2 linked regions of the Desulfomonile tiedjei DSM 6799 genome follow. The protein of the gene in region 2 binds, or shares a complex with, the protein of the main gene of each other region. Links are inferred from orthologs where the notes say so. Each region holds a gene or a part of one and is shown on either strand. Other genes may lie near its edges.

Region 1 (5,530 bases), 1.5 Mb from region 2 along the record:
CCTTCTCTTGCGGTTGATGCGACTCTCCGGAGCAAAATGACTGAGGTAGCATGCAACCTCGCAAGAGAGGCCGGTTACTCCAATGCCGGAACAGTGGAGTTCATCCTTGGCCCGGATGGTGCGTTCTACTTTTTGGAGATGAATGCGCGACTCCAGGTGGAGCATCCGATCACAGAGATGGTGACGAATCTGGATCTTGTCGAGCTGCAGATTCGTATTGCGGCAGGCGAGCCGTTACCGATGCAACAGAAGCAGGTAGCGTTCAAAGGATGGGCTATTGAAGCTCGAGTATGCGCCGAGGACCCGTCCAAGGGTTTTGTCCCCACAACGGGTATGGTCACTCGGTACGCATTGCCCAGTGGTGAGAATATCCGTGTAGACAGCGGCATCCAGGCGGGGAGTGCCATCACCATTTACTATGACTCGCTGCTCGCAAAAGTGGCCGCGTGGGGCACAAACCGAGAAGAAGCCAGGACAACTCTGGTGAAAGCTCTGAACGGGTACCATATCGAGGGAATCACAACCAACGTGGATTTCGTAAATGCGGTAATCAATCATCCTGCTTTTGTTAACGGGAATTTGTCTACGCGTTTTATCGATGAGCATTTTTCCGGATCGGAGTTCGACCGTGAGCCGAATCTGGAGCACCTTCGCTACATGACCATTGCTTCCGTCCTGGTGTACCATTTTCGTCAAAGCCTTATGAAGGAATCTTTGAAGCACATGAGACCGCTGGTCGGCGGAATACCGGCTCTCAAAGAATCACATGATTATGTCGTAAACGTAGGGGACCATGTCTTTCCGGTCAGACTTGGAGGCGACCCGCAAACCCACAACTGGAATGTCACCGTGGACGGTCACGAATACGACGTGATCACGCCGGAATTTGAGTATTATCGCCGTCGCCTTGTCCTGAGGATCGATGGCTCCTCGCACATGTTCAGGCTTCAGTACGACGAAAATCACATCAAGGCATTTTTCTGCGGTATCGTGCGACTTTTTGAAATCTATACCCCTGCTGAATGGAAGCTTGCTCCCTACATGTTGAGGAACCGAGAAGAGATTACGGAAAACGAGCTCAAATGCCCCATGCCCGGCCTCGTTACGGCAGTGAATGTCAATGAGGGAGACTACGTGCGTAAAGGCCAGGAGCTTATCCGGCTGGAATCCATGAAAATGGAAAGCAGTGTTGCCTCCCCGTGTGAAGGAACAGTTGAGCGTATCTTGGTCTCTCCGGGGCAAACGGTGGATACGGATGAAGTCCTGATTCTGTTTGGCACTCCGGCTTCTCCTGCGGGAAGATCCGAAGAAGCCCGTTAGAGCGAACAAGGCCAAAGAGGTGCAATCTTGTTGTTGAGAGCGATGCCACTGTAGAGTAGGTCTCGGAGCTTGTTCCAAGAGTCGAAATTTGTCCCCGGATCGTGGCACGAAGTTCTCATTATATTCTCGGCCGTATTGTAGGGGCGGACCTGCGTGTCCGCCCAAATAAGGGCAGACGCATAGGTCTGCCCCTACCAAAGAAGGAGAATCGTGGCACGATTGTTATGCATTGGAGAATCTTGAGACAATCTCTCCTTACCGATCCATTTTATCGATATCATTGATCATATTGAACACGTGCCGGCACGGAGGCACGGCACCTACCAACACTCTTTTTTCTGAATCAGACATTAGTTTTGGCGCTTACTATAATTAGACGAATCTGCAAATAACCAATTACTTGCCTATACAGAATCTCTCAAAAATACGGTCGAGAATCCCGTCATCTGCCCTTTCTCCGGTAATTTCTTCCAGGTACTCAAGTGCTTTCTTGAGTTCCAGAGCAATAATTTCCGGAGCCATGCTCCTCGTATGAAGCCCATCCAGGACAGCTTTCACGTGCTGCTCCGCGGAAGCAAGCGGCTGAACACACCAGGAACTCAGGAGACTACCCGCATCAGACGAGAAACGTGCGCTGCCCGTCATTCGAAGCTGTTCCTCCAGGTCTTGGATTCCGAAGCCCGTCTTTGCACTTATGGGAATCGCAGTGCTCTGAAGAAGCGGATGGCCGGGATCGATGACGAGACCGAGATCGGCTTTATTGAGAACGGTAATCGACGCTTTTTCGCGACAGGTGCAAAGAACTTTTTCGTCTTCCTGATCAAGAGGAGCGGAACCATCCAGTACAACGATGGCAATGTCGGCGTTATCGATGCGTTGCTGTGTCCTGAATATGCCTTCTCGTTCGATTGGGTCAGGCTCTTGTCTCATTCCTGCCGTATCGCACAGGAGGAACCCCATTCCATTCAACACCAGAAAATCATCCACAGGATCACGGGTCGTCCCGGGGTAGGGCGTGACGATGACGCGGTTCGAGCCCATAAGCGTGTTAAACAATGTCGATTTGCCCACATTGGGTTTTCCTGCGATCACCACACGTATTCCGTCGCGGTGCATACGGCTGGAATCCACGGAACGCTGCAGAGCGGTGAACTCCGATATTAAAGCGGCAAGTCGCGACTCAGGATCCGGAGCAGGATTTTCGTCATCTTCGTCAAAATCCATGTGAGCTTCAAGCTCTGCCAGGATATCCTTCAGAGTGGAAGCAATGTTTGCGATGCGCGACGACATGCCTTTGTCCAGGCGCAATCGGGCCTCTCGTGCTGCGCCTTCGGTCTTGGATTCTATGAGATCCACCACCGCTTCAGCTTGCAGCAAATCCAATTTGCCATTGAGAAAAGCCCGGCGCGTGAATTCACCTCTTTGCGCCATACGAGCGCCGGAAGCGAGGATCAGCCCGACTGCAGCATCCAATATCACGGGACTGCCATGAAGACTGATCTCCACCACGTCTTCCCCCGTGTACGAGCCAGGACCTCTCATAAAGACGGCAATCCCGTCATCGAGTATCCGGCCGTCTCTGTCGACAAGCTTCCCGTGGACGGCTGTTCGGTCATTGAACCCGTCGGCTGCGGTCGGCATGAAAATCTGTGTCAGAATAGGAAGAGAGTCGGGACCGCTCATACGTACCACGCCGATTCCCGAGTATCCCCGGGGTGTGGAAATGGCAACAATGGTGTCTGGTGTTGGCATGGTCATGTACAGGAGAGGTCTCTTATAGGATTTCTCAATCAAATATAGGAGTTGGAGGATATTTTCACAAACAGGATCCCCCAGTATTACTCTTGTGAATGCTAAATTGTATTAAACCCTTTCGCCAATAAATTCAATAAATCCTAGAGGTCCGCATAGACGCCGGCACCCCTACCAACCAGCCGGTAGTGGCCGTGCCTCCGTGCCGGCCAAAATTGGGTTCATAAAAGCGAATAGGTATTGAACCGATTCAGAATCAAGAAGGCAAACTCGGCATATGCGCTAACCCAGAGTCTCTTGGTCATTTGTTCCAGAGGAACAACTGATAATAGGCCGGCGATTCATCGCCGGTTGCTTGAGCAATTACAGGGATTTTGAGTCCCAGAGGGACGGCTGATCCACAGGAATCCCGGCAATAAATTACCGGGCTATTTCCTTTCGTCCCGTAGGGACGAAGATACGACAAAGCTGGTCCATATGGGCAAACCGGGAGACACTTCTTACAAGAAAAATTCCCCAAATCTTATCGCTCCGGACGCGCTCAGTGAGAACGCATGGAGACAAACGCGTTCGTACTATCAAGTGTCCAGGGTCCAGGGAAAACCGATGGTTAGCGTCTTCTCCGTTTGCTGGACATGCCTCTTCTGGGATAGACAATAATTCTTCGAAGAGCACCTTCTCCATAACTCTTGGTATAGACTTCTTTGTCTTCAGCGAGAATAAGATGAATGATGCGCCGTTCGTGGGGAGGCATGGGGTTGAAGGAAACCGGTTTCAGGGTCTTCTTGGCTTTTTGACTCATCTTGATAGCCATTTCCCTGAGATTTTCGGTTTTCCGCATCCGATAATTCTCGGTATCGACTACAACCTCGATCTTCTCACCGGCTGGGCTGTTCTTATTAATGATCTTGTTGACCAGAAATTGTAAGGCATCCAGAGTCTGGCCTTTCTTGCCGATGAGAAGTCCCGAACCATCTCCCTTGATGTCCAGGTACACGGCTCCGTTTACGATGGATGCGTCTATCTCCGTTTCAACGGGGATCCTTTTCAGTATTTCCTCAAGAATGGTCCGAGCTTCTTCGAGTGCAGCCGAATCCGCCTCAGTAATTACAGCTTCGGTTTCGGTTTCAGGTTCCAGGAATTCGCTTTCAGGCTCGCCGGCCTCTTCGAACACCTCTTCTCCAGGTTCCGCGGGTTCTTCAGGTTCCGGAGCGGGTTGAGGAACGGCATCCAGCACTTCTTTCAGTATGTCACGCCTGCGGACTCGTATCTTGGCATCCCGTTGTCCAACCAGTCCAAGGAAGCCCCTTGTGCTTTCTTCAAGTACTTCGATATCGAGAAGGGCCTCTTCAATTTTCAATTCTTCACAAGCCCGGGCTATAGCTTCTTTGACAGTCTTTCCAGTGAACTCGTAATAATCGGACATCAGATTTCCCCCCTCAATCGGCCATTTTATTGGTAATAATCTGCTGAGCAATCGAAAGCACATTGCTTACCAACCAGTAGAGGACCAGGCCCGAAGGAAAACTGAGAAACAAATAGGTGAAGACCACGGGCATGAGCAGCATCATCTTCTTTTGCGTTGGATCTCCGCCTGAAGGAGTCATCCACTGCTGAAGCACCATGGTTCCGCCCATGAGTATCGGTGTCACATAGTAAGGATCGGGCGCAGACAGATCGTTTATGCATAAGTAAATAGACGGGATGCACGTAAAATGGGCATGCCGAAGTTCGATGGCGTATGATAAGGCCTGGTACAGTGCTATAAAAACGGGCAGTTGCAGAAACATGGGCCAACATCCACCGAGCGGATTGACCTTCTGCTCGCGGAACAGTTCCATGGTGGCTTTGTTTATTGCCGCCTTGTCATCTTTGTATTTATCTCTAAGCTTTTGAATCTGGGGCTGAATATCCTGCATCCTCTTCATAGATTTCATGCTCTTATGGGTGAGAGGTATAAACAGGATCTTTATGATTATGGTCAAGATGATGATATCAATGCCGTAGTTTCCGGTGCCGGGTATTCGGATGCCGGCAATCGTAAAGCCCGAATGACTGAGCCTCAAGAACGCGATGAGGTACTCGGCCATAATGTCCAGTATTTTGTAATTACTATAGAAAAGAGCCTTCGACAGGTTGTCGCCTGCTGCAGTCAAAGCTTGCTGTTGCTTCGGTCCCAAGTATAATGCCAGTGCAGTGTTGACAGATTGACCCGCAGGAATATCCACCGCGCCAAATCGAGCCCAAATCTCTGCCACCGAATCCACCGGCTTGAACAGGGTTACTTTATTGGCGGGTTTATTCTTGAATACCAGAGACTTGAAGAAATATGCGTCTCCCAATCCTGACCATTCGACCTGGCCCGAAAGTTCCTCATCACCTTTGATGTCCTTAAAATAATAATCCTTTAACGATCCGTTGATAAGAATTTCGGCACTGTTCCATGCGAATCTCTCAT
Region 2 (7,996 bases):
AAGAACAATAGTGGTCCGGGCGGATGTGAAGAACCCGCCGATACTGGATATGATGGAACCCTTCTCCTCAGTGGAAGAAGAATTCCCCGCAACTCTTCCCTTCATATATGGATCGTCTCCCCTAACGGATGAATTCGTTTACTTTCGGAACTGCAACGCCCTTTTGCATTTTTATGAGCGCGCGGCTTTACTCCCTGAAGTTATATCACTTTTGTCCGAACACAACAAACCTTCACACCCTATGAAACGTGCAGAAAATGACGATTAACCATGTTACCGGGGTATGGACGATTCCTCCTGCCGGGTGTTCACCAAAGTATGGTCCTGGATAAACCTGTCGAGGAACCCTTCAAGGACAGCACGTACACGACCGGGCACTTCCGTAATTACGGAAAATCCTACGGACCCGAGTTCCCAGGTCGCTGCACTCGTGGAGACAGTAGCCTCGCGAACAATTGAGACCTCTTGTCTCAACTGTAAATCGAGAGAATAAAAATGACCGGCGAGAAACTTTATCGTATTGATGCTTACGTAAAGCCAGGGGTGATCCGCCGAGGCACGCCATTCTTCATCAGTCAGGATCTTTATGTCTGTGGCAGAAAGCTTCGATTCCACAAGAGACTTAAGGTCGTTTGCGGTCAGACCGTCAGCTTCTATATCGGCTTTCAATGTTTCGACGATTACGAATACCCCCTCCAGCCCGTGAAGGGTTTCCCGAGTGTATTCCGTCAGATCCATGCATAAGCCTCTTTCCCACCGTACTTTGGTACGGAAGAGATTTCCCCGTTCCAGACGGCAAAACATGTGGCCGGTCAGTATCACTCCTCATACATCAATACCGAGATATCTGCAAGCATTCGCAGATATCGACTATCGAGGTAGAAGGAACCGGTGCTAACGGAACACTGGTGATCTGAATGGATGCGTTCGCCACCCGACACATAGGGAAATGCGCCTGAAACGGTGAACGCGGATTTATGAAAGCTCTCGTAATTCCAGCCTTTAAAGGTTGACAAGCCCCGAGGACGATTCTAGAATCGACTCGGTGATTTCTCAAGTCTTCCCTCTCTTTATTACACAAGCCCCTGCAAAAAGAAGGTATTCATGAACGATAAGCAATACGTCATCGACGATCTCAGCGCCAACGAAAGCTGGCGCATTTTCAGGATAATTTCGGAATTTGTCGACGGGATAGAGCACTTGCAGGAAATATATCCGGCGGTTTCCGTGTTCGGCTCTGCCTCCATCACCGAATCCAGCCCTGTATACGAATTGGGGAGAAAAGTCGGTCGCCTGCTGGCGGAAAGCGGCTTCTCCGTAGTAACGGGAGGAGGTCCCGGCGCTATGGAGGCTGTCAATCGAGGCGCATTCGAGGCCAAAGGTAAATCGGTCGGTCTCAATATCCAACTCCCCAGAGAACAAACAGCGAATCCCTACACGAGCATCAGCATCGATTTCCGGTACTTCTTTGTGCGGAAGGTTATGTTTGTCAAGTATGCGGTCGCATACATTATTCTTCCCGGAGGATTCGGAACTATGGATGAGATGTTCGAAGCTCTCACTTTGATTCAAACGAATCGCATAAAGCCGTTTCCGGTAATTCTATTAGGAAAGGATTACTGGAAGGATCTCATCTCATGGATCAAGAAAACCATGTTAATGAAGCATCGTATGATCTGCCCTGACGACATGGAACTGCTTCAGTGTGTTGACGATCCTGCCGCTGCAGTTGCAGCTATAAAACGTATCGTCATATTGTGAGGGATTGTAAGGAGAAATTGTGCAGAGTAGGGCAGGTGGTATGAAGAATTCGGAGGAAACCAGAGGTTCCCTCCGCACTGAATTACTATTCCCCCAAATCAGATCTCAATTGTATCCCATGGGACCGTATCCGAAGGCCGGTGCTTTCTGCATAGGACCAGGTTTGCATTTGGTCACCGGAGGCGGACCGCACGGAGGTGCCAGGGGCATACATCCCTGAGGTGCACAGAAATTCTGCTCGCACTGTTTCTTGGAAAAAGCGCTGCCAATCATTCTGAAAGGAAACGTGATAACAGAGAACAATTTTGCAATCGGGTTGAAACCTTCCTCAGGTCCGCATGAAGGCGGAGGACAGGGCTGAGGGAAACAGCCCGCCATGGGCCGCGGACCAGCCATAGCAGGACCCGCCATTGGAGGCATCATGCCCGGAGCCGCATTTCCGTAAACAGGCACTTTCAATGGTGGCGGACACACTCCCGGGCCACAATAGGATGCCTGAGCAGAAGCTATTATGAGGAACGGGAACACCAACACAAGACCAACGCATATGAGTCTGTAAACCATACCCATACTCCTTTGAAAAAAAGATAAATAAACCAATCTGTTTTCAAACTTTATAAACCTACATTATCATTTTTGAGGTAAGTGGTCAATACAAAGGAGCCTGAATCTGGGAGGATAATTCGTTTAAGTGATAAAAAACATGAGTTCGATTTCGACATCAACTTTAAGCTTTGTTGTGTTTGATACAAAAATAATTTAATGCATATGGCAACTTGTATCAATATGCTAAAGTAGTTTATTAACTATTTGACGGCTCCACGAGCAGCGCGCTCTCCACTTGCCCAGCCTCTATTTTGTCCACTTGATCCTGGCGCATGATACCGTATACTTGTACCTCAATTCTCGAATGGTTCATGGTGCGAGGACATTTCATGTGTGCTCAGGATGTAGATATCATTGTCGTGGGAGCCGGTCATGCCGGGTGCGAGGCGGCTCTGGCGTGCGCCCGGATTGGGCTTTCCGTATGGATGTACACCCTCAATGCCGATACCGTGGGGCTGATGCCCTGTAATCCATCTATTGGAGGGCTGGGAAAAGGACACCTGGTCAAGGAGATCGATGCACTCGGCGGAGAAATGGGCAGGGCGGCAGACGCCTCTTGTATTCAATATAAGATCCTCGGTACCAGTAAAGGTCCTGCGGTGCAGGGATCCCGGATGCAATGCGATCGACTCGATTACTCCCTGGCGATGAAATCGGCAGTCGAACGAGAATCGAATCTTTTGATACGGCAGGAAATGGTTGAACGATTGCTCGTCCGGGACAATCGATGCATAGGCATAATCGAAAGGTCCGGATACGAAGTAACTTCACGTGTGGTGATCCTCGCGACCGGGACATTTCTGGACGGAACCATCCACGTGGGAAACGTATCGTACGGTGCAGGACGTTCCGGCGAATTCCCGGCGAGGGAACTCGCGTTGCACCTGCAAAGCCTTGGACTGCCCCATGGACGTTTCAAGACAGGCACGCCGCCTCGAGCCAAAGGTTCCACAATAGATTTTGCGGCTATGGAGAAGGACTCGGGAGATGAACATTTCAGTCCTTTTTCTCTCCGTACAGCCCGGATCGACAGGCCCAGACGGTCTTGTTACAAGACCTATACTTCACCCAGGACCCACGAGATCGTAGCTGGAAATCTTCTGAAATCACCGTTGTATTCGGGGATTATTCAAGGAACTCCGGCTCGGTATTGTCCTTCCCTGGAGGACAAGGTCGCGCGATTTCCTCATCGCGAGAGACATCCTATTGTAGTGGAACCTGAAGGACTCCACACGTCGGAAGTGTATTTAAAGGGGTTGGGAAATTCCTTACCGCCGGAAATCCAAGTAGACCTGGTCCGGTCGGTTCCGGGATTGGAGAACGCGGAAATCGTCAGGCCCGCGTACGCCATAGAATACGATTATATTCATCCGACTGCGCTAAAATCTACGCTCGAGACCAAACTCATCCAGGGCCTGTATCTCGCCGGCCAGATCAATGGAACTTCCGGGTACGAGGAAGCTGCAGCACAGGGATTGTGGGCCGGAATCAACGCTGCTCATTCCGTGCTGGGACGAGAGCCTTTTCTTCTGGACAGGTCCGAATCGTACATGGCCGTTATGGTGGACGATTTAGTTACCCGAGGCGTAAATGAACCGTACAGAATGTTCACCTCCCGATCTGAATATCGCCTGCTTTTGCGGGAAGACAATGCTTCGGAAAGGCTTATGAAGAAGGGAGTCTCACTGGGGCTGATCCCTGAATTCATGGGCAACGAGCTGGATGAGCGAATGCGTGAGGTGGAGTCTCGCATCGAATTCCTGGACAGCGTGCGAGTGACGCCCGGTGGACAGATCAACGATCTCATTATGTCCAGGGGAGGAAAAGAACTCCGGGAAACGATCTCAGGAAACAAGCTGTTGAAACGGCCCGAAATAATGCTCGAGGATCTGATGAATCTGGGAATCCTTCCTCTTGTCATCGATGTTCGAGTAGCCAAACAGATTGAGATTCAAATAAAATATCAAGGATATATCGAGCGGCAGAACAGGGAAGCCGCGCAATTCAGGCGAATGGAAAAGGTGCTCGTCCCGGAAGACATGGACTATGAAGCCATCCCCGGACTTTCTCGCGAACTCCAGGAAAAACTGAAATCCGTGCAGCCCAGATCCCTTGGGCAGATTTCCCGTGTTCCGGGGGTGACACCAGCAGCATTGACCGCTCTTATGGTGAGGATAAAACAGAGAAGTACCGTACAGAATCGAGAGGCCGTATGAAGAATCTTCAACGTTTTGAGTGTGGAGTCCTTGGGCTCAATCCTCGTTAAACACGATAATGCTCAGTCGCTCGGGGCCGTGAACACCGATGGTAAGAGTCAATTCGATATCTGCAGTACGACTGGGACCGGTTTCCAGGGTGATGTTTGTGGGCAAGGGTGAGCTGCCTGCGCCAAAGAAGTCATCTAGTTTATGGTAAATATTACGTGACGAGACCATGGCAATATGGTGTGCCGGGAGCAATCCAGCCTGTACGGTCGAGCCGTTTTCACTAGTACAAATCAGGCTTCCGGTTTCGGCGATAGCTCCGCGAACCTCTTCAATGCATACCGATGCTTCGCGATAATTATCAGTCAAGCGATCCTGAGGAATCGATACGGCCTTTTCTTTTTCCGTGATCCTCGGACAATAGACCGGTCCGTCATTTTCAACAAGCTGTGCAATGATATTGTTTAATTCTTCGTAGCTGTTCACAACCACGGGGTCGGCGGCCGTATTGGCTGCGGTTTCCGTGAAGATTTTTACCAGGTATTCGGTCACGATGTGCCTCGCCTTGGGTCGGTTTTCATTGCAACTATATTGAGGCCATAGTCTCCGAGAAATCGGATCCTGTCAACGGTCCCGCTATTGCGTCGCGAATAATGTGGAACTCCTGCTGTACATCGGAAAAAGCGTCCACCAATCCGGGATCGAAATGATTTGCCCGGCCCTCCTGAATGATCAGGCTGGCTTCTTCGTGGCTGAAAGGTCTCTTGTACCGTCTCTCCGAGGTTAGGGCATCATATACATCGACGAGCGACACGATTCTGGCTGAAAGAGGTATTTCCTCTCCCTTCAATCCATACGGATAGCCGGTACCATCCCATTTTTCGTGATGGTAATAGGCGACCTCCATGCCTAACGACAGGAAGCTTTTTTCGCCTAGTGTCGTGACTGCTTCTTCCAGAGCTTTGCCTCCGAGAAGAGTGTGGCGTTTCATTATCTCTCGTTCCGTCACCGTGAACAGCTCATGCGACAACAGGATAGAATCCGGCATGGCCACTTTCCCGATGTCGTGGAGCACAGCGGAGCGTATCAGGTCGGTAGTATAGTGATCGGTAACGATATCGCGGTATTGATGCATGTCGGAAAGCCGATTACAGAGAATTCTGCAGTATTTCTGAATGCGAATCAGATGCGAGCCGGTTTCGGCATCTCTGGATTCGGCCAATTTGGCCAAAGAAAAGACCGCCATATCCTGGGTCGTCTGGACTTGCTCCAGGAGCTTGAGGATTTCCTCTTGCCGGAGAATTTCTTCAGTAACGTCCAATCCCACACCGAGAATGCCCTGAACTTCACCGTCCGTGTCGATCATCGGGGACAGTGCCAGTGAGATGATAAGGGTGCGGCCGTCTTTGGTGAGTTGCTGCATGTTTCCGTGTACTGCTCCGCTCTTGGTACGGATCACAGTGCGAAGCTGTTCCACGGTTTCTGTGCTAAGAGCATCGGGAGGGTACAAACGAGTGATCTTGCTCCCTATCATCTCATCTGATGAATATCCGAAGATGTTCTGCGCGCCCGTATTCCAGAAGAGCACGTTTTGATCCAAATCCGTGAGCACTATTGATACGAGTGTCGAGCTATCGAGAATTCCCTGGAGAAAATCTTTTGTGCGGATCGCTTCCAGAAATTTTCGCCCGAATTCCGTCGCCGGTTGCGGGCCGACCTCGTGCTTGCCCGGTATAAGCGTAGATGCTATCTGATTCTCGAGTTCGTTTATCTTTCGCCGTAAAGCGCGAATCTCCTGTACAAGCTCTTCCTTGGAATTGTGCCGATCCATGCACTTCTCCGCGTGAATTTCTTGAAAGGGAATGTTTGGTCCGGATACGTTTGTTCAACGTACATTGATGGAATTTTGTACGAAAGACAAGTTTAAAAAGAAGACCAAAATTCCAAAGGAATGGTAGAGCAGAGGAGGAATGCAAGAAAAACTATCGGATTTCGGCACGGTTGAACGCAAGCTGGTGGAAATTAGCGATTCCGGAAATCCAAAAGGCTCAATAAGCAACCTGCCGGAGCTTCATAGTAAAGAATCTGCACAGATTTATTCCGATTTGCGGATAAACTTTCATGATTTCCTGGAATTGATGATGTCGCAACACATATGCTTCGGTAACGACATCCGCCACGCACGTTGCGTTCGGAGGCATGCGGGTGAACAGGCTTAATTCTCCAAGGAATGCTCCTTCGCCAACTGTGGCTTTCGCCTTCTGTTCGTCTGTGCCGTATTTCTCGTAGATAGTTATCTGTCCGGAAACAATAAGATAGATGGAGGAGTTCTCTTCTCCTTGCTTGATAAGGACTTCTCCCGGTGAGAACGTCTCAACGGAAATCACCGAGGAGATCGCATGCAGTTCGCGAACACCCATCCCTTCAAAAATAGTGAAAGTCCTGAGTTTATTGATTTTGTCGATTATGTCGGGCATGGTTATGTCCTCGTGGAGAATGCGCTTCAAAGCGTAATCAGCAATATCGCGAACATGGGGTTGGTCGTCGCTGAGCCTGGATTCAACAACCGGCAAGAAGGAGTATTCGGGCATCTGCTCGGCAATCACGAAGAGCGCCAGCATACGGGTAATTGGATCGTCCGATTCCACCAGAAAAGTAACAACTCTTTCAGGAGTTTCTTTGCGCACAAGCGGAAAGAGCTTTCTGCCTTCCTCGATTTTTTCATTTAAGGGAATGTCTTCAATAAGCGGAATGAGATACGGACTCAATTCCTTTTGTATGGAGTTCTCTACCAGTTCGACCGCAATAGAAGCGGACTCGGACTTAAGTGCCTGGTACATGAGTCTCATGTCGGTATGATAGACCCATAACGCATAGAAAATCAGACTCAGGTGTTCCTCATTTGCCGCTAGAAGGTGATCCTTGAGCATTTTCACGCTCATACCTTCTATTCGGTCGAGATCTCTGACTGCTATGAGATGCCAGTACGCTTGAGCAAGTTCTTTACCGAGAAACGGCACTATTTCAAATTCCGTCAATCCCGAAAGCCGTATGACTTCGAGAATAGCCTGCTTTGTGCGAGGCGGCGCTTCCAACAGGGAAACTTCAAGGAATGGGAGAATGAGTTCGCCGTACCCCATGAGCGCTTCAATCGCGGCTTGCCTCACGTCGTCATCAGTGTCTTCCAGAAGCTGAATGAGCTTCCGCACTGCACGCATATCTTTTGATTGAGCAAACGAAGCCGCTGCTTCCGCTCTCGTGAGAGAGTTCTCGTCATCAAGGAGTTTTAGAGCGATCTCGGGGTCCATAACCGGAGCAGCTCGTTCCGGCATTTCAACGGACTCTTCTACCCGATTGGCAACAGTAGCGGACCCCAGTTCTGCCGTCGCTCCCGCTCCCTCGAACGGCCGTACTGCTTCTATCTG

What was found. Proteins that work in one complex are often made in the same cells at the same time.
Region 1: the proteins of mnmG (region 2) and mnmE are in contact, whole or in part, in a solved structure (PDB 9HIP), measured with the Escherichia coli proteins. The link is inferred for Desulfomonile tiedjei DSM 6799 from one-to-one orthologs.

What each region holds. Positions count from the first base shown.
Region 1 is NC_018025.1:4,596,165-4,601,694, reverse strand. What follows is about bases 898-3,733. They hold mnmE (tRNA uridine-5-carboxymethylaminomethyl(34) synthesis GTPase MnmE), read right to left. Parts: upstream 3,079-3,733; coding sequence 1,717-3,078; downstream 898-1,716. Other genes in these bases: jag (RNA-binding cell elongation regulator Jag/EloR), read right to left, coding at 3,683-3,733; DESTI_RS19565 (acetyl-CoA carboxylase biotin carboxylase subunit), read left to right, coding at 898-1,320. Outside these bases: more of DESTI_RS19565, read left to right, coding at 1-897; more of jag, read right to left, coding at 3,734-4,498; membrane protein insertase YidC, read right to left, coding at 4,512-5,530. UniProt on the Escherichia coli protein: Exhibits a very high intrinsic GTPase hydrolysis rate. Involved in the addition of a carboxymethylaminomethyl (cmnm) group at the wobble position (U34) of certain tRNAs, forming tRNA-cmnm(5)s(2)U34.
Region 2 is NC_018025.1:3,110,313-3,118,308, reverse strand. Bases 2,223-5,139 are described here. They hold mnmG (tRNA uridine-5-carboxymethylaminomethyl(34) synthesis enzyme MnmG), read left to right. Parts: upstream 2,223-2,696; coding sequence 2,697-4,583; downstream 4,584-5,139. Other genes in these bases: DESTI_RS28870 (LUD domain-containing protein), read right to left, coding at 4,620-5,123; DESTI_RS13055 (hypothetical protein), read right to left, coding at 2,223-2,325. Also shown: DESTI_RS13070 (cytochrome c biogenesis ResB family protein), read right to left, coding at 1-105; DESTI_RS13065 (hypothetical protein), read right to left, coding at 274-738; DESTI_RS13060 (LOG family protein), read left to right, coding at 1,105-1,761; more of DESTI_RS13055, read right to left, coding at 1,867-2,222; DESTI_RS28865 (HD domain-containing phosphohydrolase), read right to left, coding at 5,158-6,402; DESTI_RS13035 (cyclic nucleotide-binding domain-containing protein), read right to left, coding at 6,620-7,996. UniProt on the Escherichia coli protein: NAD-binding protein involved in the addition of a carboxymethylaminomethyl (cmnm) group at the wobble position (U34) of certain tRNAs, forming tRNA-cmnm(5)s(2)U34.